Regions from separate parts of the Nitratireductor sp. WH36-1 genome, predicted to be linked through region 2. Evidence: predicted binding sites of a transcription regulator. Region 2 holds the regulator's gene; the other holds the start of a gene.

Region 1 (11,440 bases), 230 kb from region 2:
CGCCGCCGGCATCGTGATCGGCGACCGGCCGCTCTCCGAGCTGGTGCCGATGTATCGAGACCCGCGCTCCGACATGCCGGTCACCCAGTTCAACATGAAATGGGTCGAGCAGGCGGGGCTGGTGAAGTTCGACTTTCTCGGCCTGAAGACGCTGACCGTTCTGGAAACGGCGGTGAAGCTCATCCGCCGCCGGGGCATCGAGATCGATCTGGCGCATATCCCGCTCGACGATCCAGAAACCTACGCGATGCTCTCGCGCGGCGAGACGGTCGGCGTGTTCCAGGTGGAATCGGCCGGCATGCGCAAGGCGCTGATCGGCATGAAGCCCGACCGCATCGAGGACATTATCGCGCTGGTCGCGCTCTATCGTCCCGGTCCGATGGAGAACATTCCCACCTACAATGCGCGCAAGCATGGTGACGAGGAAATCGCCTCGATCCACCCAAAGATCGACCATCTGGTGAAGGAGACGCAGGGCGTTATCGTTTACCAGGAGCAGGTGATGCAGATCGCGCAGGAGCTGGCCGGCTACACGCTCGGTCAGGCTGACCTTCTGCGCCGCGCCATGGGCAAGAAGATCCGCGCGGAGATGGAAAAGCAGCGCGGCATCTTCGTGGATGGCGCGACCGAGCGCGGCGTTTCCAAGCAGCAGGCAAACTTCATCTTTGACCTGCTCGCCAAGTTCGCCGACTACGGCTTCAACAAGTCGCACGCCGCTGCCTACGCCATCGTCTCCTATCAGACGGCCTATCTGAAGGCGCATTACCCGGTCGAGTTCCTCGCCGCGTCGATGACCTACGATATGGCCAACTCCGACAAGCTGAACGACTTCCGCCGCGACGCCATGCGGCTCGACATTGAAGTCGTGTCGCCATCGGTCCTGACCTCGCATCGTCCGTTCGAAGTGGGTGAGAACAAGATTTTCTACTCGCTCGCCGCCATCAAGGGCGTGGGCGACGCGGCGGTGGAGCACATCGTCGAGAAGCGCAACGAGAAGCAGTTCGAGAGCCTTGAGGATTTCTGCGCCCGCATCGATCCCAAGATCGTCGGCAAACGGGTTCTGGAAAGCCTGATTCAGGCCGGCGCATTCGACTGTTTCGGTCTCGACCGCGCGGCCCTGTTCGGCGGCATCGACCGGCTTATGGGCATGGCGGCACGCGCGGCCGAGGACGCGGCCATGGGGCAGGGCGACATTTTCGGCATGTCGGGCGGCGGCGAGCCGCAGAAGCTTCATCTGCCGGTGGTCGAGCCATGGTCCGCTGCCGACAAGCTGCATCGCGAATTCCAGGTGGTCGGCTGCTACCTCTCGGCGCATCCGCTGGATGAATATGCCGAGATCCTGGAAAAGATGCGCGTGCAGAACTGGGGCACGTTCCAGGCTGCAGTGAAGCGCGGGGCGACGGCCGGGCGGCTTGCTGGCACCGTCACCTCCAAGCAGGAGCGGCGCACCCGCACCGGCAACAAGATGGGCATCATCCAGTTGTCCGACGCCACCGGACAGTATGAGGCCGTGCTCTTTTCCGAGGCGCTCGCGCAATATCGCGATCTTCTGGAAGCGGGTTCTTCCGTGGTCATCATGGTGGGGGCTGAAAACCGGCCTGAAGGCGTCAATCTGCGCATTCAGGGCGTGCAGTCGCTTGAGGAAGAAGCATGCCGGATGCAGAAGGCGCTGCGCATCTATCTGCGCGACCCCAAGCCGCTGGCCGCCATCTCCTCGCAGCTGACCCAGCGTGGCGATGCGCAGGTGAGCCTCGTCGTCATCAAGGATGGCGGGCAGGGCGAGATCGAGGTCGGGTTGCCCAACCGCTACCGCATCTCGCCGCAGGTTGCAGCCGCCATGCGCGCCGTGCCGGGCGTTGTGGAGGTTGAACTTGTTTAGGCGTTGCGCCACAAGGTGAGCGCAGCAACTTCTGGTCGTTTTTGCAAATTTCCGCGATCAGGGATTTTTCATTGTTTTTTAGTTTTGGGGCCTGTTTCTCATGAATTACGTTGAGACGGCGGCGGAAAGCCGCCAAACGCCTGTGCATCTTCCGTTTTCCTTCACCGGGCGCGCTTCTGAGTATTTTGGTATCTGGATCGTCAATTTGTTCCTGTCGATCATCACGCTCGGCATTTACACTGCCTGGGCGAAGGTGCGCCGGTTGCGCTATTTTTATGGAAACAGCTGGCTCGACGGGCACAATTTCGAATACCACGCGCGGCCCACCAGAATCCTGATCGGGCGCATCATCGTGGTGGCCTTTCTGCTTGCCTACAATGTGCTGATCAGTGTTTCGCCATTCTTCGGGTTGCTCATCATCCCTTATCTGATTGCCTTTCCGTGGCTTCTGAACAAGTCGATGGCCTTCAACGCACGGATGACCAGCTATCGCAATGTGCGGCTGAATTTCCGCGGGACCTATTGGGGTGCATTTTTCGCCTTCGTGATCATGCCGGTGGTCGCCCTTGTATCCGCAGGGCTTCTTGCTCCCGTGGCTTCGAAATTGGCGCGCAACTATCTCGGTCGCCATCTGGGCTATGGATCGACGCGTTTTGAGACCCAGGCGCCGCTCACCGCGCTTTACGGAAATCTGGGCGTGACGGTTATCTTCATCGGGCTTGTCCTGATGGTTTTCGTCGGAGGGGGCTTCCTGATCGGTTTCGGCGTTGTCTCGGCGGGAAACACGCTTCGGCTCGGCCAGGATGAGCTTTTCGATGTCTTTAATTATGGATCGATGGCCGGCATCCTGACTGGCGCTTCCATCGGTGCCTATATTGCGCTGGCGCTTGCCTATCTCTTCTATGAAGCCGGTGTGCGCAACATCGCCTACAATCACACCGTGCTTGATGGCCAGCACCGCTTCACCTCCCGTGTGGGGCGGCTGCGCTATGTCTGGATTCTGGTCTCAAATCTGTTCGCCACCATTTTGACGCTGGGGCTGTTGCGGCCGTGGGCAGCCGTGCGCAGCTGGCGCTATCTGGTGGTCAGCACCGGTGTGTTTGCGGTCGGCCCGCTTGACGATTTCGTCGATGAAGCCGCACCGGAGGGCAATGTCGGCGCGGCCGAGTTCTTCGATATCGAAGGCATCGATTTCGGACTTTGAGGGCTTGCGCCATTCTCCAGACCTGCATGGTCGATTGCGTCGAAACAGGGATAGGCCATGATTGAGGGACGTTATTTCCCACCCGGTTCCTCGCGTGTCGTGGCGGCCAGCCTTTCCGGCGTTCCGGAACGGCTGGTGCTGCGGCTTGCCGATGAAACGGAGGCGCTGGAGCCGGTAATCGTGTCCGTCTCCGACCCGGTTGCCGGTGTGCCGCGCAAGATCACCTTTGCCGATGGCGGTGTTTTCGAAGCCCCGCTTGGTGCCGATGTGGACGGCTTCCTGAAGACGGGTGGCAGCTTCTTCGCGCGGCTGATGCGTCTTGAGGGGCATCCGGGCTTCGTGGCGGCGGCCGCCGTGGTGACGATGGGGCTGATCTTCGTCGTCTACCGGTTCGGTGTCCCGCTTCTGGCGTCGGGTGCGGCGCTGGTGACGCCGCAGCCCATCATCGTCGCGATGGACCGGGGAACGCTTGAGACGGTGGATCGCACCGTGTTCTCCCCCACGGAACTTGCCGAAGAGCGCCAGAAGGCGCTGCGCGACATGTTCGGTGAACTGGCGCAGATTGCCGGCGGTGGCGGTCCCGCGCTCAGGCTTGAACTCCGGCAGGGCGGCATGATAGGCGCGAATGCGCTGGCGCTGCCGGGCGGCACCATCATTGTTACGGACGAACTGGTCGGGCTTGCCCGGTCTGACGACGAAATTGCCGGCGTCATCGCCCATGAGATCGGACACGTGCGCGAGCGGCACTCGCTGCAGCAGATCTATCGCGTTCTGGGCATTGGTTTCATGGTGGGGCTGATCGGTGGTGATGCGAGCCAGCTGGTCGATGATGTGATCGTGCAGGCAAGCGCTCTGCAGACCCTTGTCTATTCGCGTGAGTTCGAGACCCATGCCGACCTTTACAGTGTCGGGCTGATGGCGAAGGCGGGCCGCGATCCGCTGGCTTTTGTGGGGCTTCTGGACCGTGTGGTTGAGGACGCTGGCGGTTCCGATGAAACGGGCTGGCTCTCCACGCATCCCGGGACAAAGGACAGGCGTGAGGCGGTTCGACAGCGTGTTCAGGAGCTTCGCGGCCAGTAGGGCAGGCCCCAAGCAGCTGGCTCAATCGTCGCCGTCACGCTGTGGGCGCGCGACTTTAGAGCGCCCGAACGTATAGCCGGTCTCGACGGCCTGTTTGCCGAATTTTTCGCGCAGGCTGTCGATGGCGCCCTCGGCGAGTGCGCGCTTGTGGGAAAGCCCGTCGACAAGGTCTTGCGGATCGGCCCTGCCGGCGTCGGTCAGGTCGCTGACACCGATGCCCAGAAGGCGAAAGCGCGTGCCATCCACCTCCCGTTTCAGGAGTTCCAGCCCTGTGTGAAAGATGCGGTCGGCGAGCCGTGTCGGGTCTCCCAGCTGCCGGTTGCGTGTGCGCAGCCGGAACTCGGCGGTCTTGAGTTTCAGAACGACGGTTCGACCGGCAATGTCGGCCTCCTTAAGCCGGGCGGAAACCCGCTCGGACAACGCGCGCAGCACCGGCACCAGATCCTCCATCCGGGACAGATCCGTGTTGAACGTGGTTTCAGACGAAACGCTTTTTGCTTCACTGCGCGGTTTCACGCCGCGTTCGTCCATGCCGCGCGAAAGGTGATAGAGCCGGTCGCCCATCGTGCCGTAACGCCGCATCAGCTCGTTGCGCTCCATGGTCTGAAGCTGGCCGATGGTGCGGATGCCATCCTTGCCGAGCGTGGCGGCAAAGGCCTTGCCGACGCCCCAGATGAGCGTGACCGGCTGCTTTTGAAGAAAACTGACGGCCTCTTCCTGACCGATCACGGAAAAACCGCGCGGTTTGTCCAGATCTGAAGCCACTTTGGCGAGGAATTTGCAGTAGGACAGGCCGACCGAAACGGTGATGCCGACTTCCTCCTCCACCTGCCGCGCGAAGCGGGCGAGCACCATGGCCGCCGGCGCGCCATGCAGTTTCTCCGTGCCGGCGAGATCGAGAAAGGCTTCGTCGATGGACAGCGGCTCGACCATGGGGGTGAGCGCCTCCATCATTGAGCGCACCTGACGGCCGACCCTTGAATATTTCTCCATGTCCGGCTTGACCACGACAGCCTCGGGGCATGCTTCGAGCGCCTTGAACATGGGCATGGCAGAGCGAACGCCGTGGATGCGGGCGATGTAGCAGGCGGTGGAGACGACACCGCGTTTGCCGCCACCAATGATGACCGGCCTGTCGCGCAGGGCCGGATTGTCCCGCTTCTCCACCGAGGCGTAGAAGGCATCGCAGTCGACATGCGCGAGAGACAGGCGGTCAAGCTCGGCATGGGCGAGCATGCGCGGGCTCCCGCATGACCGGCAACGCCGCGATGCGGTGTTCGCCGGGGTCAGGCAATCGCGGCAAATGCCATGCGTGAGGGCGTTGACAGGCATGATTGGTCATGTGAACATAAAGTGAACATGCATCTTACTTGAAACGCCGCCATGGCACAAGCTGCGGTATGGAGGAGGCGGGTTGCCAGAAGCCGGGTTGCAACAGGTCAGGGTGGACTATCGAATTGCGCCCCTGACGCCGGATTTGTGGCCGGCGTTCGAGGATCTGTTTGGCAGGCAGGGTGCCTGTTACGGTTGCTGGTGCACGCATTTTCGTTTGCCACCGGCGGTGCGGCGACAAAACGACCGCGAGAGCAAAAGGGATCACATCAAGGCGCGAATTGCAGCCGGCCCGCCTCCGGGGATCTTGCTCATGGATGGCGCAAAGGCGGATGGCTGGATGCAGATCGGGCCGCGCGCCGACATTTCCGAATGGAACAACAAGGGGCGTGTCTCTGCGCCGCTGGGAGAGGGCGAGGAGCGTGAGGTGGATATCTGGGCGATCTCGTGCTTCTTCCTGCGAAGCTCGGCGCGCCGAAAGGGCCTGTCTCACGTGCTTGTTGCCGGCGGGATCGATTTTGCCCGGCAAAACGGCGCGCGCCTGCTGGAAGCCTGTCCGATCACCCGGTCGAACGACAAGCGTTCCATCGGCCTGTTCGTGGGCTCGACGCGGGTCTTTGAAAAGGCCGGGTTCCAGGCGGTCGCCGAGCGCAAGGCGGGGCGGCCGCTGATGCGGTTTACGCTTTGACTGTGTGATGCCGGGATGCGCTGTGGCTCCGGCCGGGCGCGGCGTTGTCTTTGCCAGGCCCGGCAGGTGCGGTGTGACTGTTCAGAGCGTTGCTGACGAGAAAAGGTTCACCGGTAATGCGCTATCTCATTGATTTTGCGCAATTTTGGCCGCAAAGTCTGTTTCCGCCTTTGCTGGAATTGCTTTAGATCTGCAGTGAGCGGGCGATCTTCTCGCCGGCCTCTTTCCAGTGTTCCACCGCCGTTACGCCCTCGGGGATCGGCGGCATCAGCGTGCGCACGGAATTGTCGGCCATCAGGTGGAAGAGATGCGCGTCCTCCACCGTGTCGCGCACCGAGACGAGGTTGTAATACATGTCGTCGACGAAAGCGACGGGACGCTGATGCTCGCCGCGCAGGCGCTGGATTGCAGGGCCCTTGGCGCGCTCGGTCGTGAGCAGCGGATAGTGCATTTCCAGCTGGTCGAGCAGGGTGCGGCGCGTCTGCCGGTAGCGGTGGGGCATGGCGGTCAGGAGCACCACCTGGCTTGCCTTCGAAAGCCGCGCAATGGTTTCGGAGGCGTCTTCGGCCAGCGCCTGCCAGTCATGCTGGACCTCGAAAAACGCGTCGACGAGCTGCGCCACGGTTTCATTGCTCACGCGGTCTCCGGAGGCGAGGTCGGTGACGTTCCCGTTGAGGCCGAAGCTTTCGAGCTTCAGCTCGAAGCCGCGCGTGCGCAGATATTCCGGAAACGGCCGGATGAATTCCAGGATCACGTCGTCCACATCGAGCACCAGCAGGGGATCGCTGCTGAGCGATAATTCGTCAATTTGCCGGGAGGTTTCCGGATCGATCGTCATGTTTGTGCCGTCCAAATCGTGTCAGGGCTGAATGTCGTAAGATGTGTTGCCATGGGGCAGGGCGGCTGGCGCGCGCGCAACCCGCTCGGGCGCGATGCCGCTTTCTTCGCAAAAGCGCAGCACTGTCGGCTCATGCGCCAGCACGAACTGCAGAACACCCGCCAGAAAACCCGGTTCGGCGGCGGCAGCGCGGATCTGGTGGGCCTCGATGCCGGTCAGCGACAGGAAGCGCGGCAGAAGTTCGCCGTCTGCCGCAATGAAGGCCAGGGCGGACACGGCAATGGTTTCGGCTTCCTCGCGTTGCATGGTTCATCCTCAATATAGGGTGTTTGGCCCGCTGCTGCATTTTCAACACGTGAATTGCGCGCAAAACCAGGGCCGTTATGCTGGAAGACTACGATTCGCAGGCGCCCATTACCGATTCATAAATCAAATCGTGCAAGGGTGGCGTCTGAAATTTCGGTGTATCGCACATCGCGGTCGGCAACCGGCGGTCTGCTGTTACGGCGGAGTTGAGTGGGACGGGGTTTGATGTCGAAGAAAGTCATGATCGTCGAAGACAATGAGCTCAACATGAAGCTCTTTCGCGATCTCATCGAGGCAAGCGGTTATGAGACAGTGCGTACGCGCGACGGGCTGCATGCGCTTGATCTTGCGCGTGAGCATCGGCCTGACCTCATCCTGATGGACATCCAGCTGCCGGAGGTTTCCGGTCTGGAAGTCACCAAATGGCTCAAGCAGGATGACGATCTGCACACCATCCCGGTCATCGCGGTCACGGCCTTTGCGATGAAGGGCGATGAGGAGCGGATCCGCCAGGGCGGATGCGAGGCTTACATTTCCAAGCCGATCTCCGTGCCGAGCTTCATCGAAACGATCAAATCCTATCTCGGAGACGCCTGATGCTGCACCCGGCCTCTCCAGTATTCATCTGAGGAGCCGACCATGACCGCGCGCATCCTTGTCGTCGATGATGTCCCTTCCAATGTGAAGCTGCTCGAAAGCCGGCTTCTGGCCGAGTATTTCGAGGTGGTCTGCGCGCATAGTGGCGCAGAGGCGCTGAAGATCTGCGCGGACGGCAAGGTGGATGTCGTGCTTTTGGACGTGATGATGCCGGAGCTCGATGGGTTCGAGGTGTGCCGCCGGCTGAAGGCCGATCCGGCTACGCAGCACATTCCCGTCATCATGGTCACCTCCCTTGAAGAGACGGCGGATCGCATCAGGGGGCTTGAAGCCGGTGCGGATGATTTTCTCTCGAAGCCGGTCAATGATCTGCAGCTTGTGACGCGCGTGAAAAGTCTGGTGCGGCTGAAAATGCTGACGGATGAATTGCGCCTGCGCACCGTGACGGCGCGCAATGCCGGTTTTGACGATGGTATTGAAGAGGAGCGTCGTGCTGCGCCCTCCATTCTGTTGATCGATGAAGACGCGCAGTCTTCTGCAACCATCGCCAACATGCTGCGTGATGGCTACAGGGTTGATGTCGAGGATGACCCGCAGGCCGGTCTGTTCCGCGCCGCCGATGGCAGCTACGAGTGCATTCTCGTCACATCTGCTTACACGACTTACGATCCGCTGCGGTTGTGCGCACAATTACGGGCGCTGGATCGCACGCGGCTTCTGCCGGTCATGCTGGTGGCCGACAGGGGCGACGATGCGATGATCGCGCGGGCTCTCGAACTCGGCGTGAACGACTATATCGTGCGCCCGGTAGATCAACAGGAACTCATGGCGCGCCTGCGCACGCAGCTGCGCCGCAAACGCTACAATGACCGTCTGCGCTCAAGCGTGAGCGAGAGCTTCCAGATGGCCGTAACCGACCCGCTGACGGGGCTTCACAACCGACGCTATCTGGACACGCATCTGCCGAGGCTTCTTGCCCGTGCCGCCGCGCGCGGGCGGCCTCTCTCGGTGATGATGGCCGATATCGACTGCTTCAAGGCCATCAATGACAGCTGGGGGCATCAGGGCGGCGACGATGTGCTGCGCGAATTCGCCGACCGGCTTCGCCAGAACATTCGTGGCATTGATCTCATCTGCCGTTTTGGCGGTGAGGAATTCGTGGTGGTGATGCCGGATACCCCGCTCGATGTTGCGGAGACCGTGGCCGAGCGTCTTCGTGTCGCCATTGCCAGCGACCCGTTCACGGTCGATGGTGGCAAGAATGCGATTGCGGTGACGACCAGTGTGGGCGTTGTGGCCACCGCCGGCGCGCATGACGACCCGGCCACTCTGCTCAAACGTGTCGACCTGGCCCTGTATGATGCCAAGAATGCAGGGCGCAATTGCGTGGTGGCTCCCGCCGCGTGAGGTGGCGTGCTGCGGTCTTTTGATAAAACTTATTGTGTAAAACTGTCGCAGTTTGAGCGCTCGCGCCCTTAAACTTGACTGTAATGATCATGTTTTTTCCGTGGCGGATAACGGTTTGCCGCGGTCTGAGGCATTGCCCAGTGGTTTTGGGAGCCCGTTTGACGTGCTGATGCCGCGAGGCTAAGCAAAAGTACATTCCAGCAAGCAAATGTTCAGCCAGCCCGAAATTCTGCTTTAGTCCGACAGGAGGTTTCGTTGGCTTTGATCATCGATGATTCCCGCAGGTTGTTTGCGGGAAGTGTCTTCGCTTGTTCTTTCTTATGTGCGCATGCAGCCTTTGCCCAGGAGCAGGCATCCCCGGCAGAGGAAGAGGTGGAGCAAGCCGTTTCGGGTGACGTGGGTGAGGGCAGGACCCATCGGCTGAAACGGCTGGTGGTGGTTGATGACCAGACGCTTCTGCCCTCGGGCGAAGCAGTCTACACCACGCCTGCGGCGGTCGGCTCGCTTGATGAGCAGGCACTGCAGGAGCGCTTCGGCGGCGATGTGCGAACGGCGGTGCGTTCAGTTCCGGGCGCCTTTACCTATTCGCCGAGCACCAATCCGGCGATTGAGGTCAACATTCGCGGACTGACCGGCTATGGCCGCGTCAATGCCATGATCGACGGCGTGCCGCAGACCTTCCGGAATGTGGGCGGGCATGGTTCGTCGGGCGGCAATCTGCTTTACGTACATCCCGAGCTTCTGGCCGGTGTGGATGTGGCGCGCGGCGCGGTTTCGGGCGCGGCCGGTGCGGGAACGCTGGCCGGCGCTGCCAATTTCCGCACGCTTGAGGTGGATGACGTTCTGAAGCCGGGCGCTGACATCGGTGCGCTCACCCGCTTCAAGGCCGGCACCAATGGTTATCGCTGGTCAGGTCTGCTCGCTGGCGGCGCACGGGGCAAGATGTTCCCCGGTCAGACTGGCGATGTGAGCATTGTCGGCGCGCTCGCCTATTCCGATTTTCACGATTATGAAACGGCGGATGGCGCGGTGTTTCCCGATTACGACAGGGTTTCCAATGCGCCTGCGGGTGGACTGGTCAAGCTCGATTTCGAACCCAATGGCGAGCATCGGCTCAAGCTTGGCGGGCGCTGGTATGACAACCGCTTCACCAGCAGCAATTACGAGCAAAGCCTGAAGAACCAGACCTACACGCTCGATTACACATATGATCCGGGGTCGGCGCTGATCGATCTTGCGGCCAATGTCTACTACAACGAAACGGAGATGACCTACGATTCCGAGTTTGGCGGCGGCTATCGCGGTCGTGAATCCCGGGATCGTTCCTTCGGTGCGAGCCTCGCCAACACGTCACGCTTCGTGGTGGGCGAGGGCGTGGACCTTTCCTGGTATTACGGGCTTTCCTACGGTTCCACGGATTTCGAGGTGCTGCGTCGCCGTGGCGCGAACCCGCCGGGCAGGATGCAGAAGGCGAGCGCCTTCTCCGATGTCACGCTGGACTGGAACATCTTCTCGCTGGCGGCCGGGCTGCGCTATGATTACTGGAACATGTCCGGGCAGCAGACCGCATACAGTGCGGGTACGGGTGATTGTCCGCCCGGCGGGCCGGACTGCGGCAACCGGAAGGTCTCGCGCTCCGGTGGTGAATTCCTGCCCAAGGTGACACTGGCCGCCGATCCGCTCGACTGGATGCAGCTTTACGCCACCTATGCGCACACGGCGCGTCCGCCCACCGTTCAGGAGATGCTGTGGACGATGATCCCGTTTGGCGATGGCATCGGCTCGGCCTATGCGAACAATCTGGGGCTTGAGCCGGAGGTTCGCAGAGGCTGGGATGTGGGCGTCAATCTGCACAGGGATGGTGTCCTGCTGCCCGACGACCGCCTGCGCCTGAAGGTCGGCTATTACAGTCACGACATCGAAAACTACATCGTCAACGATCTGGCGGATGTTACGGGAATTCCGTGGCAGGTCGCCAAATGGGTGAATGCGCCCGGCACCACCCGCATGTCCGGCTGGGAAGTGCAGGGCAGCTATGACGCGGGAGCCTTCTACGTGAATGCGTCCTACACCAATGCGGATACCGATCAGCCGGTCGGCTTCGGCACG
Region 2 (11,440 bases):
ATGCTCTCACCCTCTTCGAGCGGCAGCATGTTGCGCAGGAACTTGCCAACCGATTGCGGCGTACCGACCGGCAGACGCCAGACCTTCTCCTTGTAGACAATGCCACGCGAGGAGAAGAACAGGATCGGCGTGTGGGTGTTGGCGACGAAGAGTTGGGTGACGAAATCCTCGTCCTTGGTCGACATGCCCGAGCGGCCCTTGCCGCCACGCGCCTGCGCCCGGTAGATCGAAAGCGGCACGCGCTTGATGTAGCCCTTGCGCGTGACCGTGACGACCATGTCTTCACGCTGGATCAGGTCCTCATCGTCGAGATCTGCGCCACCTTCGGTGATCTCGGTGCGGCGCGGCGTGCCGAACTCGTCGCGCACGCCGATGAGCTCGTCCTTGACGATCTGCTGAATGCGGGCGCGCGAAGACAGAATCTCGAGGAAATCCGCGATCTCCACACCGATCTTGTTCAATTCGTCGGCGATCTCGTCGCGTCCGAGCGCGGTGAGGCGCTGGAGACGCAGCTCGAGGATCGAACGCGCCTGTTCTTCGGACAGATTGTAGGTGCCATCCTCGTTGATGCGGTGACGCGGATCATCGATCAGCAGGATCAGCGCTTCCACATCGGAGGCCGGCCAGCGGCGCTCCATCAACTGCTCGCGCGCGGTCTGCGGATCGGGCGCGTGACGGATGAGCTTGATCACCTCGTCGATATTGGCAACGGCAATCGCCAGGCCAACCAGGACGTGCGCGCGCTCACGCGCCTTGCGCAGCAGGTACTTGGTGCGCCGGCTGACCACTTCCTCGCGGAAGTAGACAAAGGCCTGGAGCAGATCAAGCAGGTTCATCTGTTCCGGCTTGCCGCCGTTGAGCGCCACCATGTTGGCGCCAAAGGAGGTCTGAAGCGGCGTGAAGCGATAAAGCTGGTTCAGCACCACATCGGCAACGGCGTCGCGCTTCAGCTCGACCACGACGCGGTAACCCTGACGGTCACTCTCGTCGCGAATGTCGGAAATGCCTTCAATGCGCTTGTCGCGGACCAGCTCGGCCATCTTTTCGATCATCGACGCCTTGTTCACCTGATAGGGAACTTCGGTGATGATGATGGCTTCGCGATCATTGCGCGCAGGCTCGATCGAGACCTTGCCGCGCATGAGGATCGAGCCGCGGCCCGTCTCATAGGCGCTGCGAATGCCCGAACGGCCGAGAATCAGGCCGCCGGTCGGGAAATCGGGACCGGGAATGATCTCCTGCAACTGCGGCAGGCCGAGTGCGGGGTTCTCGATCAGCGCCACGCAGCCATTGATGACTTCGACCAGATTGTGCGGCGGAATGTTCGTCGCCATGCCGACGGCGATGCCACCCGAACCATTGACCAGAAGGTTCGGATAGCGCGCCGGAAGCACGCGCGGCTCGCTGGAGGAGCCGTCATAGGTGTCCTGAAAATCGACCGTGTCCTTGTCGATGTCTTCCAGAAGCTCATGCGCGCCCTTGGTGAGACGCGACTCGGTGTAACGCATTGCCGCCGGCGGATCGCCGTCGATGGAGCCGAAATTGCCCTGCCCGTCGACCAGCGGCAGGCGCATGGACCAGTTCTGCGCCATACGCACCAAGGCGTCGTAGATGGCGGCATCGCCGTGCGGGTGGTATTTACCCATCACGTCGGCAACAGGACGGGCCGATTTCACATATTTGCGGTTCCAGTGGTAACCGCTCTCATGGGATGCATAGAGAATGCGCCGATGCACCGGCTTCAGACCATCGCGTGCATCCGGCAAGGCGCGGCTCACGATCACGCTCATCGCATAATCGAGATAAGAGCGCTGCATCTCCTCGACAATGGAAATCGGCTCGATTTCGTCGGGCTCGCCCGATCCGTTCGGCGTCGTCTGGTCAGTCAAAACGTGTCACATTCTTAATGAGGAATCACATACTCTTTATATATGAGCCGTCAGCGATTCTCCAATTGAGCATCCGTTTTTGATGACGGAAATCCAACGCAATTTCAGGCGCATACGAACCTCCTGGGGATGAGCGCCTTGACAAATTGCCGCAGGAAGCGAGCCTGCGTGAAGAATGAGGGCTTTTCCCTCGCATCCAAGCTGGGCTAGAGAGGCCGCAAGGAGAACCCGATGCCTGGTTACGATACCGTTTTCAACGCCTTCGTCACATTGCTGGTAACCGTCGACCCGCCAGGGCTTGCGCCGCTCTTTCTGGCGCTGACAGCGGGCATGAACCGCTCGGAGCGCAATCAGGTGGCCGTGCGCGCAGCCATCATCGGATTCGCCGTTCTGGCCCTGTTCGGCGTCGCTGGCAGCGCCATTCTGGCCGTGTTCGGCATCACGCTTCCCGCCTTCCGCGTGGCAGGCGGCCTGCTTCTTTTCTTCATCGCCTTCGAGATGATCTTCGAACGCCGCCAGGAGCGCCACGAAAAGAGCGCCGAGCGCGCGATCACGCGCGACATGATCCGCAACATCGCCGCCTTCCCGCTGGCCATTCCTCTGATCGCGGGTCCCGGCGCCATCTCGGCCACCGTGCTTCTTTCGGGCGAGTTCAATTCAATTCTTGGCACCATTGCGCTGCTTGGCATCCTGCTTGGAACGATCCTCCTCACCTATGCCGTTTTCACGCTGGCGGAGCGCGTGGACCGCTTTCTGGGCGAAACGGGACGCTCCATCCTGACGCGCCTCCTGGGCGTCATTCTGGCAGCCCTCGCGGTCCAGTTCGTGGCAGACGGAGCCAAGGCGCTTTTCGCTGCGCCATAGGCGCTGCAACCGGACGGTTGCGGAACACAACTGGAACATATAGAGTATGTTCTGGTTTTGTTTTTAACTGATTCTCGGTGGCGCCCATGCTGACCCGCAAGCAGCACGAACTTCTTCTGTTCATCCATGAACGACTGAAGGAGACCGGAATCCCGCCCTCCTTCGATGAAATGAAGGAGGCGCTCGACCTCGCCTCCAAGTCCGGCATTCACCGGCTGATCACGGCTCTGGAGGAGCGCGGCTTCATTCGCCGGCTCCCGAACAGGGCGCGTGCGCTGGAGGTTCTGCGGCTTCCCGATTCCATCGCGCCCGGCCTCAATTCCGGCGCGCGCGGCTTTTCGCCAAGCGTCATCGAGGGCAGCCTCGGCAAGACGCCCGCGCCAGCGGCCTCCAAGCCTGCCGCCAGCAATGATGACGCGCTTTCCGGCGTCGTTTCCGTACCTGTCATGGGCCGCATCGCTGCCGGTGTCCCCATCGACGCCATTCAGCACCAGACCCATTCCATCGCGGTTCCGCCGGACATGCTGACCGGTGGCGATCACTACGCGCTTGAGGTCAAGGGCGACTCGATGATCGATGCGGGCATTTTCGATGGCGACACGGTGATCATCCGCGAGACGCAGACCGCCAATCCCGGCGAGATCGTCGTGGCGCTGGTGGATCAGGAGGAAGCAACGCTGAAGCGCTTCCGCCGCAAGGGCGCATCTATTGCCCTTGAAGCGGCCAATCCGGCTTACGAAACCCGTATCTTCGGCCCCGACCGCGTCAAGGTGCAGGGTCGCCTCGTCGGCCTGATGCGCCGCTACTGAGTTTAAGACTATCCGGGGCGGCTTCAGGCATGCCCCGGTTCCGATGCCATCCGGCATCCAGAATGCGCGCTCTTTTCAAGCTCCGCATCGGTTCAGCCAACATCGTCCGGGAAGAGCGCCTGGAAGACATGCGGAAGCATCTCGGGGAGGTCTTCCGCAATCAGGCCCCGGCCAAACATCCCGCCAGCCTCTGCATGCAGCCACACGCCGGCCGATGCCGCCTCGAAGACCGGCATGCCCTGCGCCAGAAGGCTGACCACAATCCCGCACAGAACATCGCCAGAGCCCGCCGTCGCCAGGAAACGCGATCCGTTGGTGTTAATCGCGGCGCGCCCGTCCGGGCAGGCGACGACCGTGTCCGCCCCCTTCAGGATGATCACCGCTCCTGAGCGCTCTGCCGCTGCGCGCGCACGCTCCACCTTGGACATGGAAGCGTCAGCCGCGAGATCGCCGAAGAGGCGCGCGAATTCACCGTCATGCGGCGTCAGCACGGTCGCTAAGGCGGAGCTTCTCACGGCCTCGAAGAGCGTATCGGGCGCATCGGCAAAGGCGGTGATGGCGTCGGCATCCAGCACCAGCCCTTTCAGCCCTTCATCGCGCTCCAGAAAGCCCAGCGCGAAGCTGCGCGTGCGCTCGCCTGTGCCGGCTGCCGGACCGAGAACGGCGGCTGTCGGTTTTCGCTCATCGAGGAAGGCGATGAGTTCATCCACCGCCTCCGCCTTGCGCAGCATGATCGAGGTCAGGTGCATCGCGTTCACCGACAGGGCGTTTGCAGGCGAAAGCACCGTCACGGCCCCTGCCCCGGCGCGCGCCGCGCCACGCGCGGCAAGCCGCGCTGCACCAGTGGATGCGCCACCGCCCGAAACGACGGCCACATGACCACGCACATATTTATGCGCATCGATCTCCACCGCCGGCACGCCGTCGCGCCAGAGCGCCGGACCATTCTCCCAGAGGGCGATATCCATTGATGCAAGCGCCATCTCGGCAATGCCGATATCGGCCACGACCAGCTCGCCGCACAGGCGTCGACCGGGCATGAGCAGATGCCCCGGCTTTTTGCGGAAAAACGTGACGGTCAGGTCCGCATCGAAGCAGCTGCCGAGGGGCTTGCCCGTGAGACCCGAAAGACCGGACGGAAGATCCACGGCAACCACCGGGACGCCCGCAGCCGCAACCCGCTCGATGAGCTCGGCTTCAATGCCTTCGATTGGCTTTGAAAGCCCCGCGCCATAAAGCGCATCAACCACCACCCAGCCGGTCTCGGGGCGAAAATCGGCCAGCGCCTCGGGCGTTACAAAACAGTCTTCACGCGCCCTGGCGGCATCGCTGTCTTCCCGCGGCGCAGCATCGGCGAACAGGCGGACATTCACGCCGCGCTCGGCCAGAAGCCGCGCAATGACATAGCCGTCACCGCCATTGTTGCCCGGTCCACAGAGAACCGCGACGCCGGCAGCGCCGGAAAACCGCTCGAGGATAAGATCAGCCACCGCCGCGCCGGCATTGCGCATCAGCCCGTACCCGTCATGAGGGCCGGCTGCGATGGCCGCGCGATCCACATTGCCCATTTCTTCAGGTGTCAGAACAACCATACGCATAACAAGCTGCCGCTTTCTTCGGCTCATTGCATATTTTTTAAGCAAGTCTCAAACTGCGAACCGCACCGCATGGTTCCCATCTTGCTATCCGGGGGCGCTCGCCTAGCATGCCAAAGCCGGAGAAAACCGCGTCGCGCCAATTCTCAAACGCAGAATGCAGCGTTTGGCACGCAACATGCAAGGCTCTGTCACGAGTTGGCATGTTTCGTGCTTCAACCGAACCGGAGCAATAAGGGATGCGGACCATCCGTCCCTGAACCCATTTGGAGGCCACCGAGGCATGAAAAAGGTCGAAGCGATCATCAAACCCTTCAAGCTCGATGAGGTGAAGGAGGCCCTTCAGGAAATCGGCCTTCAGGGCATCACTGTCATCGAGGCGAAGGGTTTCGGACGCCAGAAAGGCCACACCGAGCTCTATCGCGGGGCGGAATATGTCGTCGACTTCCTCCCCAAGGTGAAGATCGAGGTCGTCCTGCCGGACGAAACCGTCGACGCCGCCATCGAGGCGATCCGCAAGGCAGCCCAGACAGGCCGCATCGGCGACGGCAAGATCTTCGTCACCAATGTTGAAGAGGTCATCCGCATCCGCACCGGCGAGACCGGCGCAGACGCAGTCTGACCCCAACCACCAGTTCCCGGACCGTGTCCGGATCATCAGGCAAGCTCATCGCAAACAGGAAAGCGAATATGACCACAGCACAAGACATCATGAAGCAGATCAAGGAAAACGACGTAAAGTTCGTCGATCTTCGCTTCACGGATCCAAGAGGCAAGCTTCACCATGTCACGATGGATGTCACGGCCGTGGATGAGGACATGTTCGCCGATGGCGTCATGTTCGACGGCTCGTCCATTGCCGGCTGGAAGGCGATCAACGAGTCCGACATGGTTCTGATGCCGGAGCCCGACACGGCGCATATGGACCCGTTCTTCGCCCAGTCCACGATGGCCATCGTCTGCGACATTCTCGACCCGATCTCCGGCGAGGCCTACAACCGTGACCCGCGCGGCACCGCCAAGAAGGCAGAAGCCTTCCTCAAGGCCGAAGGCTTTGGCGACACCGTCTATGTGGGCCCGGAGCCGGAATTCTTCGTCTTTGACGACGTGAAGTACAAGGCCGATCCCTACAACACCGGCTTCAAGCTCGACTGCAGCGAACTGCCGTCCAACGACGACGCCGACTACGAGACCGGCAATCTGGGCCACCGTCCGCGCATGAAGGGCGGCTATTTCCCGGTTCCGCCGATCGACTCCGCACAGGACATGCGCTCCGAGATGCTCACGGTCCTGTCCGAAATGGGCGTGATCGTTGAAAAGCACCACCACGAGGTGGGTGCTGCGCAGCACGAACTCGGCATCAAGTTCGAGACGCTCCTGAAGAGCGCCGACAGCGTTCAGAAGTTCAAATACGGCGTTCACCAGGTCGCCAATGCCTATGGCAAGACCGCAACCTTCATGCCGAAGCCGATCTATGGCGACAACGGATCGGGCATGCACGTCCACCAGTCGATCTGGAAAGACGGCAAGCCGACCTTTGCCGGCAATGAATATGCCGGTCTGTCCGAGAGCTGCCTCTACTATATCGGCGGCGTCATCAAGCACGCCAAGGCGATCAACGCCTTCACCAACCCGATCACCAACTCCTACAAGCGTCTTGTGCCCGGTTTTGAAGCCCCGGTCCTGCTCGCCTATTCGGCGCGCAACCGTTCGGCATCCTGCCGCATTCCGTTCGGCTCCTCGCCGAAGGCAAAGCGCGTCGAGGTTCGCTTCCCCGATCCGGGCGCAAACCCCTACCTCGCATTCGCAGCGCTGCTGATGGCCGGCCTCGACGGCATCAAGAACAAGATCCATCCCGGCCAGGCCATGGACAAGGATCTCTACGACCTGCCGCCGAAGGAGCTCAAGAAGGTGCCGACCGTCTGCGGTTCGCTGCGCGAAGCACTCATGGCGCTCGACAAGGACCGCGGCTTCCTGAAGGCCGGCGGCGTGTTCGATGACGATCAGATCGACGCCTATATCGAGCTGAAGATGTCGGAAGTGCTGCGTTACGAGATGACGCCGCACCCGGTCGAGTTCGACATGTACTATTCCGTTTGATCGCTACTGTTGGGGCGATCAGGGCTCCGTCTTCGGACGGGGCCCTTTTTTATTGCGGCGTGCTCAAGTGACCGACTGCGCCCGCCAGTCCTGCGCCAGTTGAGGAAGCTCTGCGCGTTCGCGGAACGAGCGCGCCACTTCACCGAAGGCGAAGCGGATCGAGTTCTCCACGATCTCACGGTCATACCGCTTGAGTTCGTCAGCGATCGGCGCCCATTTGAAAAGCGCCTTTGGGCTTTCGGTAAAGCAATCTGCGGCCAGCGCCGCATTCTGCCAGTGAACATCCGCGATACGCTTCACGAAAGCGCTGCGCCAGGCCTCCACCGTACCGGCATCGGGCAGCACATCGCCATTGTCCGCCAGTCCGGCCTCGTGACAATGAAGCGCCAGCGTGCGTGCCTCTTCCCCCTCCAGCGCGCCGCCAGAGGCCACCCTGGCAACGGCATGAACCGTCAGATCCGAGAGGCAGGCGGCAAACACATGCAGCTTGGCGATGTTGATGGATTCAACAAAGACATCATCCTCGAACATGGATGGATAGCGCGTTCCCATGCGCGCTTTCAGGTATCCATAGAGCTTCTTCTGCGCGACGAAAGATGAACGTGTGCAAACAAAGTCGCACATGATCCCGACAGTATTGATCGCTGTATTTTCACGCCGGAAACGCATGCGTGCTGCGGCTTCCCGCAAGAATAAAATGCCTTTCGACCACTCAACACCCATTGCGTGCTTCCCGTTACATACGACCAATGTCTCGATTTTCATTGAACTTGAGATGCCCAATGCTTGAGGCATTCCATTGTGATTCCAATTCCACAGAACCGCAATGGTGACATCCAACGACTTTCGTCGCTGACGTTTTTAGGGAGGAGGACAGCATGTCCGCTAATAACGCAGATGATGTGAGGGATCGCTACTGGGCAAAGACCAGAAACCTGACGATTGTGGTTCTGACGCTCTGGGCATTCTTCGCGCTTGTCGTGCCAGCCATGGTTTCGACGCTGGATCAATACACGTTCCTGGGCTTCCCACTCGGTTACTACATGATCGCCCAGGGTTCTCTGCTGGCCTTTGTCATCATCATCTGGGTGCAGAACTGGCGCCAGGATGCAATCGATGACGAGTTCGGCTTCGGCGAAGAAGACGAATAGGGAGGAACCGGCATGGCCTTATTACAGGGACGGTTCATTGATAATATCGGCCGGGTGTACACGCTCTACACCGGCGGTTTTCTAGCATTCATCCTCTTGATGGCGCTGTTGGAGCAATTCGGCGTCGGCGCCGACACGATCGGCATTCTGTTCGTGGCCTTCACCATCGGCATCTATGCTCTCATCGGCTGGTTATCGCGCACAATGGAGGTCGACGCCTACTATGTCGCCGGCCGACAGGTTCCTGCCGTCTATAACGGCATGGCGACAGCGGCCGACTGGATGTCGGGCGCATCTTTCGTGGCTCTGGCCGGCGGTGTCTATTTCGGCGGTTATGGCTACATGGCCTTCATCGTCGGCTGGACCGGCGGTTACGTGCTCGTCAACTCGCTGATGGCGCCCTATCTGCGCAAGTTCGGCTGCTACACGGTTCCAGACTTCATCGGCACGCGCTATGGCGGCAATCTTGCCCGTCTGTGCGCCGTGATCGTGCTTGTGGTCGCGTCCTTTACCTATGTGACGGCGCAGATCAACGCCACCGGCACCATCGCCGCCCGCGCACTTCACATTCCGTTCTCCTGGGGTGTCTGGTTCGGCCTTCTGGGCATTCTCTTATGCTCGATGCTCGGCGGCATGCGCGCCGTGACATGGACGCAGGTCGCACAGTACATCGTTCTCATCGTCGCCTATCTGGTGCCGGTGATCTGGATGTCCAACGTGCAGGGTTTTGGCCTGATCCCGCACTTCACCTATGGCGATGCAGCCTCCACCATGGCGCAACTCGAAGCGCAGTTCGGGCTCAACCCGCCAGCCGAGGCCATTCCGGGTCTCTCGGTGCTCACCACCCCGCATACCGGCCCGGTGGGCGATTACGCGGAGTGGAGGTTCATCACGCTCGCACTCGTCATGATGTGCGGCACGGCATCCCTACCCCATATCCTGATGCGCTACTTCACCACGCCGACCGTGCGCGCTGCGCGTAAATCGGTCGCCTGGTCGCTGCTCTTCATCTTCCTGCTGTACTTCACGGCGCCGGCTCTCGCCACGCTGACGAAGCTGCAGCTTCTCGATCCCAGCCTGCCGACGGCAATCATCGGCAAGCCGTTTGAAGAAGTGGCGTCGCTTGCGTGGATTCAGAACTGGGCAAGCGTGGGCTTCCTGGCCATCGCCGACCAGAATGGCGACGGTATCCTGCAGCTGAACGAGTTCTTCATGCGGCCGGACATCGTGGTGCTGGCAACGCCTGAAATCGCGGGTCTTCCCTATGTGATTTCCGGCCTGGTCGCCGCTGGCGGCATGGCGGCAGCCATGTCGACTGCCGACGGCCTTCTGCTGGCCATCGCCAACGCGCTCAGCCACGATCTCTACTACAAGATGATCGACCCGAAGGCAGACACTGCCGTCCGGCTCGTCGTCGCCCGTATCCTGCTTCTGGGCATCGGCGCGCTGGCAGCCCTGATCGCATCGCTGCAGCTCACCGGCATTCTCGGTGCAGTCGCATGGGCGTTCTGCTTCGCGGCATCCGGCCTCTTCTTCCCGCTCTGTCTGGGTGTGTGGTGGAAACGGGCAAACCGTGCAGGCGCAGTCGCCGGCATGGCCGCCGGCTTCACCGCCGGCACGCTCTACCTCTACTATGTCTACACCGGCGGAACGCCATGGTTCGGTCTCGACCATCTGCGCTTCGGCATTGTGGGCATGGCGGTGAGCCTGGTCTCCATGGTGGTGGTCACCCTGCTGACACCGGCTCCGGATGAGGAAATCCAGCGCATGGTGGAAGAAACCCGCGTGCCGACAGGCCCGTCCATTCTTTCCGACCAGCACTGAACAGTGCCAGATCGCCGTGCATCCATTCGAACGCACGGCGATCTAAACAATTGATCGAGCACCGGAACAGCCGAAAACCGGATTCCACTTTTCGATCCGATGCTCTAGGGTTTCGAAGTCAGGGGCGGGTTCTCCCGCCCCTGAATCACGCGGGGGAGATACTGCATGCAGGAAACGGTCGCCATACAGGAAACGATGGCCGCATTCCCGATCTGGGTGCTGGCGCTGGATTACATTCTCGGCGTCGTCATGTGGACGCTGATCGGCCGCGCCGCCATGAGCATTTTCCTGCCGGAAGATTCCAGTTTCTTCTTCATGCGCTTTTTCGTCCGTGCGACGAACCCGATCCTGAAATTCTTTCGCCCCATCACGCCCCGTTTTCTGCTGGAACCGCTGGTGCCGATCTATGTGGCGTGGTTCTTCTTCATGATCCGGTTCTATCTCATGCCCTGGCTGCTCGGCTATTCGGTGATGGGCATGCTGTCATTCCCGCTCGAAAGCGAGATCTCCGCCGTGCTCTACAAGATGTTTGGCGGAAGCTAGATAGCCGCGCGTCCATTCGGACACAGCGGGGCGCAACGCCCTGCTGCATAGACCCGGTGCGTGGTCCGACAGGCTCACCATGAGGGAAGTCGCGCCCGGCAGTGAATCCTGATCAAAGGCATTACCGCAGGTTTGACCGCCAATGCCCTTCCTCATGGTGAGCCTGTCGAACCACGCACCGCACTGTCAACACGAAATGACCGCGTTCCGACGAACACAGGAGCAGCCGTGTTCTCAATCGAAAAGCGGCTTCCACTTGTCAGCCCAACGCCTTTAAAACCCGCACACAAATGCGAAACCGCCCTGCCTTCCGGCAGAGCGGTGGAGTTTCTCACTGCTTGATGGACTGATGCCGCCCGGAAATACGCCGTCAGTCGTCCAGCGCACGCAGGAGCGTTGCAGCGCCCATCATGTCGCGCTGACGCGCGGAGCGCCGCAGTGTGGCTTCTGAATCCTCGCCCCACAGGCCGATGTTCCAGTCCTCATCCACATGCGCCGCGGACCAGGCCTCATCCGGCGTGAGTTCCCGCGCCTCGACGGCAAGCGACAGAAGAGCCGATCCCATCAGCGTCGTCATCACGTGGAGAGCGGCAAGGCGGAACGGCTCGTTCTTCTGGCGCATATAAGCGCTGACGGCGGCAATCGCTTCACGCGGCTGCTCCACA

The links. The regulator LexA, encoded in region 2, represses DNA repair genes until DNA is damaged. The targets are predictions, from matches to a motif close to TGTTCNNNNTGTGTTCNG.
Region 1: a site for LexA is predicted at 5,506-5,523, ahead of AC4PTT_RS09145 (DNA polymerase IV). Genes of this name have one in related genera too.

The regions. Positions count from the first base shown of each region.
Region 1 is NZ_CM178970.1:1,936,516-1,947,955, forward strand. Features, by position in the region: gene dnaE (DNA polymerase III subunit alpha) at 1-1,879, shown strand, start outside; gene AC4PTT_RS09135 (YjgN family protein) at 1,980-3,083, shown strand; gene AC4PTT_RS09140 (M48 family metallopeptidase) at 3,141-4,163, shown strand; gene AC4PTT_RS09145 (DNA polymerase IV) at 4,185-5,495, opposite strand; gene AC4PTT_RS09150 (GNAT family N-acetyltransferase) at 5,608-6,183, shown strand; gene AC4PTT_RS09155 (hypothetical protein) at 6,368-7,021, opposite strand; gene AC4PTT_RS09160 (DUF3572 domain-containing protein) at 7,043-7,327, opposite strand; gene AC4PTT_RS09165 (response regulator) at 7,553-7,924, shown strand; gene AC4PTT_RS09170 (PleD family two-component system response regulator) at 7,967-9,331, shown strand; gene AC4PTT_RS09175 (TonB-dependent receptor domain-containing protein) at 9,704-11,440, shown strand, end outside.
Region 2 is NZ_CM178970.1:2,164,698-2,176,137, reverse strand. Features, by position in the region: gene gyrA (DNA gyrase subunit A) at 1-1,889, opposite strand, end outside; gene AC4PTT_RS10215 (MarC family protein) at 2,121-2,753, shown strand; gene lexA (transcriptional repressor LexA) at 2,840-3,562, shown strand; gene AC4PTT_RS10205 (NAD(P)H-hydrate dehydratase) at 3,655-5,160, opposite strand; gene AC4PTT_RS10200 (P-II family nitrogen regulator) at 5,441-5,779, shown strand; gene glnA (type I glutamate--ammonia ligase) at 5,848-7,257, shown strand; gene AC4PTT_RS10190 (hypothetical protein) at 7,321-8,097, opposite strand; gene AC4PTT_RS10185 (DUF4212 domain-containing protein) at 8,136-8,408, shown strand; gene AC4PTT_RS10180 (sodium:solute symporter family protein) at 8,421-10,232, shown strand; gene AC4PTT_RS10175 (YggT family protein) at 10,398-10,775, shown strand; gene AC4PTT_RS10170 (ATP12 family chaperone protein) at 11,146-11,440, opposite strand, start outside.